Desulfitobacterium hafniense DCB-2: one gene and its partner. The protein of the gene in region 1 interacts with the protein of each later gene in a pairwise test. Links are inferred from orthologs where the notes say so. Each region holds a gene or a part of one and is shown on either strand. Other genes may lie near its edges.

The links. The genes of interacting proteins can lie anywhere in the genome.
Region 2: the proteins of topA (region 1) and DHAF_RS15285 interact in binary tests that used the Escherichia coli proteins (3 or more experiments, as listed by UniProt). The link is inferred for Desulfitobacterium hafniense DCB-2 from one-to-one orthologs.

Annotation. Positions count from the first base shown.
Region 1 is NC_011830.1:3,948,359-3,953,107, forward strand. Bases 1,096-3,993 are described here. They hold topA (type I DNA topoisomerase), read right to left. Parts: upstream 3,641-3,993; coding sequence 1,550-3,640; downstream 1,096-1,549. Other genes in these bases: trmFO (methylenetetrahydrofolate--tRNA-(uracil(54)-C(5))-methyltransferase (FADH(2)-oxidizing) TrmFO), read right to left, coding at 1,096-1,548; dprA (DNA-processing protein DprA), read right to left, coding at 3,784-3,993. Also shown: more of trmFO, read right to left, coding at 235-1,095; more of dprA, read right to left, coding at 3,994-4,749. UniProt on the Escherichia coli protein: Releases the supercoiling and torsional tension of DNA, which is introduced during the DNA replication and transcription, by transiently cleaving and rejoining one strand of the DNA duplex.
Region 2 is NC_011830.1:3,283,321-3,286,194, forward strand. It holds DHAF_RS15285 (YigZ family protein), read right to left. Parts: upstream 1,817-2,874; coding sequence 1,184-1,816; downstream 1-1,183. Other genes in the region: DHAF_RS15280 (hypothetical protein), read right to left, coding at 1-677; DHAF_RS26120 (hypothetical protein), read right to left, coding at 806-961; DHAF_RS15290 (thioesterase family protein), read right to left, coding at 1,822-2,217; DHAF_RS15295 (demethylmenaquinone methyltransferase), read right to left, coding at 2,312-2,874.

The DNA.
Region 1 (4,749 bases):
ACAACCCAAGGATTTTGATTTACAGAAGGGAAGCGACTTTAAGCGAGCGGAAACAAAACTTCGCGAAAAGCCTGCAGCGGAGAAAGGTTGGAAACAGGACGTTTCCAACCCGCCACTGAGCAGGAGCGATTTGGCGGGGCACCTTTCGTAGCGGCAGGCTTTTCGCGTTAGTTTTGTCCGCGCAGCTTATGGAGCGACCGCTGTAAATCAAAATCCTGGAGAGTCTGCTTTCGTTTAATCCAGTCCCTCTGCGGCTTTAAACTCCTCCAGCCTCGCCAACGCCCGGGCGGAGATTTTGGCGTTTTTCTCCTTTTTCGCTTTGATACGGACTTCCAGCGGGGGAAGGAGGCCGTAGTTGATGCTCATCGGCTGAAAATCCACACTGGGAGATCCTTCTAAGTGACGGGCTAAAGCACCCAGAGCTGTTTCCTGGGGGAAAATGAGGGTGGGCAGATTCTTAAGGCGTCGCACAGCATTGAGACCTGCCACTAAGCCGCTGGCCGTGGATTCCACATACCCTTCCACTCCGGTGATTTGACCGGCAAAAAAGAGCTGCGGTGTTTTCTGAAGGCTGTAGTCGGCTTTTAATACCTTAGGGGCGTTTAAGAAGGTATTGCGGTGCATGACTCCGAAACGGACGAATTCAGCGTTTTCCAAGCCCGGGATGAGACGGAAAACCCGCTGTTGCTCTCCCCATTTGAGATGGGTTTGGAATCCCACCAGGTTAAAGAGGGTCCCCGCCCGGTTTTCTTTGCGGAGTTGGACAACGGCATAGGAGCGTTGGCCTGTCCGTGCATCAATAAGACCGACAGGTTTCAGGGGGCCAAAAGTCAGGGTTTGCTCTCCCCGGGCTGCCATGACTTCCACAGGCATACAGCCTTCGAAGACTTTCCCTTTTTCAAAGCCTTTCACTTCAGCTGTCTCGGCTTTAAGCAGCTCATGATAAAACCGCTTATACTCTTCCTCAGTCATGGGGCAGTTCAGGTAATCAGGGTCCCCCTTATCATAACGCGAAGCCCAGAAGGCTTTTTCCAGATCAATCGATTCCAAAGTAACGATGGGGGCTGCGGCATCATAAAAAGCAAGGGCATCCTCACCTGTCACCTGCTGAATCTCCCCAGCTAAGTCCTCCGCGGTCAGCGGCCCTGTGGCGATCACAGCAATACCCGCTTGGGGAAGGGACTTAACTTCTTCCCGGTGAACCTGGATCAAGGGGTGCTCTTGGAGCAATTTGGTTATTTCCTGAGAAAACTGCTCGCGATCAACAGCTAAAGCGCCTCCTGCCGGCACGGCATACTGGTCCGCCACTCTCATGAGCAATGAATCCAGCCGGCGCATCTCTTCTTTCAACAGCCCCGCCGCATTATCCAACCCTGCTCCTTTAAGGGAGTTGCTGCAGACCAATTCGGCAAAATGGCCGGTATGGTGGGCCGGTGTCATTTGCACCGGCCTCATCTCATAAAGCTCAACTTCTATTCCTTGCCGGGCAATCTGCCAAGCGGCTTCCGCCCCGGCCAGACCTGCTCCGATCACTTTAATGGCTGACATATTATTCTGCTTGCTCCTCTACTTGCTTGTCAAAACGGCATTCGGAATTGGTGCAGACATATTTTTGCCCTTGCTTCGAAGTCTTAACCACCATCAACCCTCCGCATTTCGGACAGGGCTCCGGCGCCGGCAACTCCCATGATACAAACTCACATTCCGGGTAAGTGCTGCAGCCATAGAACTTTCTGCCCTTCTTGCTGCGCCGAATCACCAGCGGGTTCCCGCAGTCAGGACAGGGCCTTCCCACCTCTTCCAGCAGAGGTTTGGTGTTACGGCATTCAGGGAAGCCCGGACAGGCCAGAAACTTACCATAGCGTCCCATTTTGATCACCATATTGCGACCGCAGTTTTCACAGATTTCTTCCGATACCTTATCTTCGATTTGTACCTTACCCATCACCTGATCCGCTTCCTCTATGGATTCCGCAAAGGGGCCATAGAAATCCCGAATGACGGCTTTCCAGGGTAAAGCTCCTTCTTCAATATCATCCAGCCTTTTCTCCATATTGGCCGTGAATTCCAAATCCACGATCTCCGGGAAATACTCTTTGAGAATAGAGACGACGATTTCTCCCAATTCAGTGGGAGAAAGCTGTTTCCCTTCCTTCGCCACATAGCCCCGGGATTGAATGGTTTCGATAGTCGGAGCATAGGTACTGGGCCGGCCGATTCCCTCCTCCTCCATTTTGCGTACCAAAGAGGCTTCCGTATACTTGGGAGGTGGTTCTGTAAAATGCTGCTTCTCCTGGAGCTGAAGGACATTGAGACTCTCATCAGGTTGAATATTGGCCGCGAGGGTCCCTTCTTCCTGGTCGTCATTCTCATCCTGTCCATCTTCATAAACGGCAAGATACCCGGGGAAACGCACGGTGGAAGCGTTAGCACGGAATAAGTACTCCCCGGCCTCCACTTCAACAGTTAAGGTATCAAGGACAGCCGCACTCATTTGGCTGGCCAGGAAACGCTCCCAGACTAACCGGTAAAGACGCAGTTGATCCCTGGACAAGAACTCCTTCACGGAGTCCGGTGTTCTCAATATGGAAGTAGGGCGAATGGCCTCATGGGCTTCTTGGGCCCGGCCTTTGCTTTTAAATTGACGGGGTTCCGGAGGATAATAATCCGCCCCATAGTGCTCGGCAATAAACTCCTTGGCTTCTTCTTGGGCAGTCTCTGAAATTCTCACGGAGTCGGTACGCATATAGGTAATTAAACCAATGCCTCCCGCCTTACCCAGCTCGATCCCTTCATAGAGCTGCTGGGCCAGCATCATGGTCCTTTTCGGTGACATATTCAGCTTGCGATGAGCTTCCTGTTGCAGGCTGCTGGTGGTAAAGGGGGGTGAAGGTTGTTTCTTTTTCTCCTTGGTGCGAACATCTTTAACCCGGTAGGTCTGATCTGCCAGCTCTTGGAGAACCTTCTGCATCTCTTCTTCCGAAGCAATGGCAATCCTGTGCTCCCCTTTCCTGGCGAGCTTAGCCGAAAATACCCCTCCCTCACTTTTCAAGGAAGCGGTCAACGTCCAGTATTCTTCCGGGATGAACTCCCGAATCTCTTCTTCCCGATCGCAAATTAAACGAACAGCAACCGATTGAACCCGGCCGGCACTTAAGCCCTTTTTCACTTTTCTCCAAAGGAACGGACTCAGCTGGTACCCCACCAAACGATCTAAGACGCGACGGGCTTGTTGGGCATCTACTTTACTGGAATCGATCTGACGGGGGTGTTTAATGGCAGCCGTAATAGCCGGTTTGGTAATCTCATGGAATTCAATGCGGCACTTCTCCGCTAGATCCAAACCGAGCAGATGGCCTAAATGCCAGGCAATAGCTTCCCCCTCGCGGTCGGGGTCAGAGGCCAGGAGAATTTTATTAGCGGTCTTCGCGGCGGCCCGCAGCTCTTTAATTAAATCCCCGCGTCCACGAATCGCTATATATTTGGGTTCGAAGTCATTGTCTACGTCAACTCCCATTTGGCTTTTGGGCAAATCCCGCAAATGTCCCATGGACGCTTTGACCGTATAATTATTGCTTAAAAATTTGCTTATGGATTTAGCCTTAGCCGGAGATTCAACGATCACGAGTGTTTTAGCCATACATCACCTCAAAGAAATCTCAAACGTCTTCTTTTACTTTCCTATTGTATATCACAAGCCTAAATCTTCAAAATTTTGAATGTCTTCAGCTTGAAGGGTTACAAATAAACTAGCCTAATAGTATCTTCTTTTCCATAGTATGTCTAGCACTTATACGCTAATACATAAAGTTGGCCGGGAAGTTGCTCGATGCGGCCGGCCAGCTGGAGCTCAAGCAATGCCAAGGGAATTTGCTCAGGAGGAACCTCTGAGTTCATGGTAATCTGATCAATATGGGTAGGGACATCACTCAATTGGTTCAGAATCTGCTGCTGTTCGCTGCTTATTCCCCGTTTGCCTTCTTGCTTTCCGCTCTCCACTGACTCCGTACCCCGGTCTGGAGATGGGGGGGACAGATGGTCAACTCCGGCAAAAGCAGGAATCTCAACCCATATATCTTCAAAGCTCTCTACCAGCTTGGCTCCTTGCCGGATCAGATGATGAGGACCTTTACTCATCTGGCTAAAAATAGGTCCAGGCACTGCAAAAACTTCACGGCCCTGCTCCAGGGCGAAATCCACAGTGATCAATGCTCCACTTTTCAGGGCGGCTTCCACAACGACGACACCTCTGGACATTCCGCTGATTAAGCGATTGCGGGCCGGAAAGAATTGGGGTTCCGGAGGCATTCCCGGAGGAAATTCGCTCCATAGAGCACCTCCCTTTGCCAGGATTTCCTCGGCGAGCTTTTGATTTTCCGGCGGATACATATGATTCAGCCCACAGCCCATGACCGCCCAGGTTATTCCCTTACCGGCCAGTGCTCCCCGATGGGCAGCGGCATCGATACCCCTGGCTAACCCGCTCACCACCACGATTCCCTGTCCGGCGATGTCCTTGGCCAGGGCTTCTGCCGCGGCTCTGCCGTAAGGAGTAGCTTTACGAGCCCCCACAATGGCCAGGCATTCTTGCCTGACCGGCAAAGCTCCTTTGTAATAGAGCAGGGGCGGAGCATCCGGCAACTGACGCAGCAAATCCGGATAACCCTCTTCTTCGGGAATGATCAACTTGATGCCTTGACTTTGTAAAGCTTCCAGAACCTCCCCAGGATTGATTTCTTGGCACTTCTG
Region 2 (2,874 bases), 670 kb from region 1 along the record:
GGTTCAGAGCCGGGTTCGGACCTTGGGTAATCTGCCGCCCCTTGTTCCCCACTTAAAAAAAACCTTAAAGCGATATAGCCAAAACCCGCTCCGCAGATTCCGCTCAAGATGACCACCGGAAAAGATGCTGAAAGCAGAACCGTTACGGGAATTCCCGTGGCTTTGCTCACTAAGGAAGGGGCCCCTTGAATGATAAAGTCACCGGACAGTCCTATACCTTTGCCGAAGATGGCTAAGCTTGCTGCCAGCACCAGAGGATGAATGCCAATTCTCCCCAGAATCGGCACCACAACTGCGCCTAAAAGAGTTAAGGCCGGAGTTGGCCAAATCAAGAGGGTCAATACCCACATGGTGATCCCCACCGCCCAATAGGCCAAACTCATGGATTTTATCTTCAGCAGAGGCCGCACTAAAATTTGATCTGCTTTGGTTTTTTGCAATAATTGGGTAAGGGCGACCACCAGCCCAATCAATACAATGACCCCGAGAAGATTGCTTGTGGCCAGGATAAGGGCTCGAAAAGATATCTGAACCGCCTCGATCCCATTGCGGCTTTCCGCCAGTCCCACCCCAAATAAGCCGATGGCTGCCGGAAGAATCGGGGGCTTACGAAAGAATAAGGTTACGATAATCATCAGAATAAAGAAAAGGAATACCCAATGAGCTAAAGTAAGCATGGCTCTCCTCCTTATCCCCTTAATGTACCACTTGGCTAAAGGAAGTATGCGTCAAAGGACAGAGAGCGGGCAACAAAAATAGACCGTCCTTTGGGAGGACGGCCTATGCCTATTTTTTCAGTTGATAGTTAAGCTTGTGCGGGCTTAACAAACTTTTTGGTTCTTTTTGGAGTATTAAAGGAATTAAAAGTCACATTAAAGATCTGACGACAAGATGCAAAAACAGCCACTCCGCAGCTTAATAAAAACGCACCCAGAATGAACATGGCAATCCAACCTAACATAATTTCAGCCTCCTCCACTTGGTTATTTAAGTAGTGACAAGGTGTTCTATATAAACTTCGTTATTTAATGCACTAACTTTAGTTATATTATATGTGAAAACAAATGCATTGACAAGTGAAAGTTATTTTTTTCTTATATTAAAAATAGTCTGACGATTTGTACAGCCTCAAATTCCCAAACGTTTGGGAATTTGAGAAAAAAAGACCGCAGCCCCATGAACCTTAAAGTTCATTGGACAGCGGACACAAGGTGTTCCCTATTTCCCGGGGAACAATTTTCTGATCGGCAAAATCAGCCAGCCACTCTCGAAAGCGCTGATTCTCCTCCCAGGGAATGTAAACTTGAAGCTTGACGGTAGCCAGAAATTCTTCCTCGCCGGTGGCCCAGGAAAACTGTTTAAACCAATATTTCAACGGCTCATACCAATCATAGCCTGCTTCAATCTCGTAGATAAGATGGGGTACCAGCCGCCCTATGGAGGCCTTATCCATCAGTTGGCGTGCCGTCCCTCCATAGGCTCGTGTCAATCCGCCCGCGCCAAGGAGAACGCCTCCAAAATACCGAATGACCACAATGAGTACATCCCAGATCTGACGATATTGCAGAACGTCAAGCACTGGTCGGCCGCCGGTGCCCTGAGGTTCTCCGTCGTCAGTGGATTTTTCCAGTTTTCCTTGATGCAAGCGATAGGCATAAACATAGTGCCGGGCATTAGGGTAATTTTGACGGATATCATGAAGTCTTTGCTCCACCTCTTCCAGGTTCTGTACCGGGTGAACAACCCCAATGAAACGGGATTTCTCAATGACTTGCTCCCATGTTGAACTTTCGAAGACTGTAACATAGCTTTCCACGTCAATTACTCCCGTTCTCCGCTTTTGGCTTGGGTCTTGATCATGAATTTTTCCACATCGATGATAAAACGCTCATGGGTTCCGGAACCGATAAGTTCTTTATCATCGTATGCTTCCAGTTTAAAGACCAAGCGACGACGATCGACTTCGACCAGCTCGGCATTAGCCCACACTTTCATGCCCAAAGGAGTGGCTGCCGTATGTTTAATATCCAGGGATACACCGACACTGCTTTGCTCTTCTGACAATGTCAGCGCACTCACTGCGGCTTCTTCCATCATCGCTACCAAAGCCGGAGTAGCGAAAACATCCAACGACCCGCTGCCCATGGTTTTGGCCGTATTGGTTTGATCCACAATTTTTTCCGCTCTTCCCTTGACACCGATTGTTATTTCTGCCAATGTCATCACCTCGTAAATTTCATTACTATTATTCTAGCATAAATTCATGAGTAAAACTTTGAAACCACTGCTTATGTACTTATTATTCCGCCTCTTATCTGGGTTTACGGCCACTGACAATAGCCACTACCCCACCGGCAAGATTTTGATAGCGGGTTTCCGTCAAACCGCAACGGGCAAAGATATTGGCTAACTCCTGTTGTGACGGGAATTCTACGGCAGAATCATGGAGGTATTGATAGGCTTTGGCTTTCCCGGCCCAGATTTTTCCCATCAGGGGAACGAGTTTATTGAAATAGAGCCAATACCCCTGCTTAAACCCCGGCATGGTTGGCTTGGCCATATCCAAGGAAACCACCATACCGCCCGGCTTGACCACGCGGATCATCTCCTGAACCCCTTTTTCCAAATCAGGCAGATTGCGCAGCCCCCAGCCTACTGTAGCCCCGTCAAAGGAATTATCCGCAAAGGGCAGATTCATGGCATCTCCTTGCCGCAATTCAATGATGGAACGATAAGGAGAACCCGCTAAATTCTCCTGAGCTTTTTTCAGCATATTTTCAGAGAAATCCAAGCCGGTTATATGCCCCTGCTCTCCCACGGTCATAGCCAGTTCCAAAGAGAGCTGAGCTGTGCCACAGCATATATCCACCATAG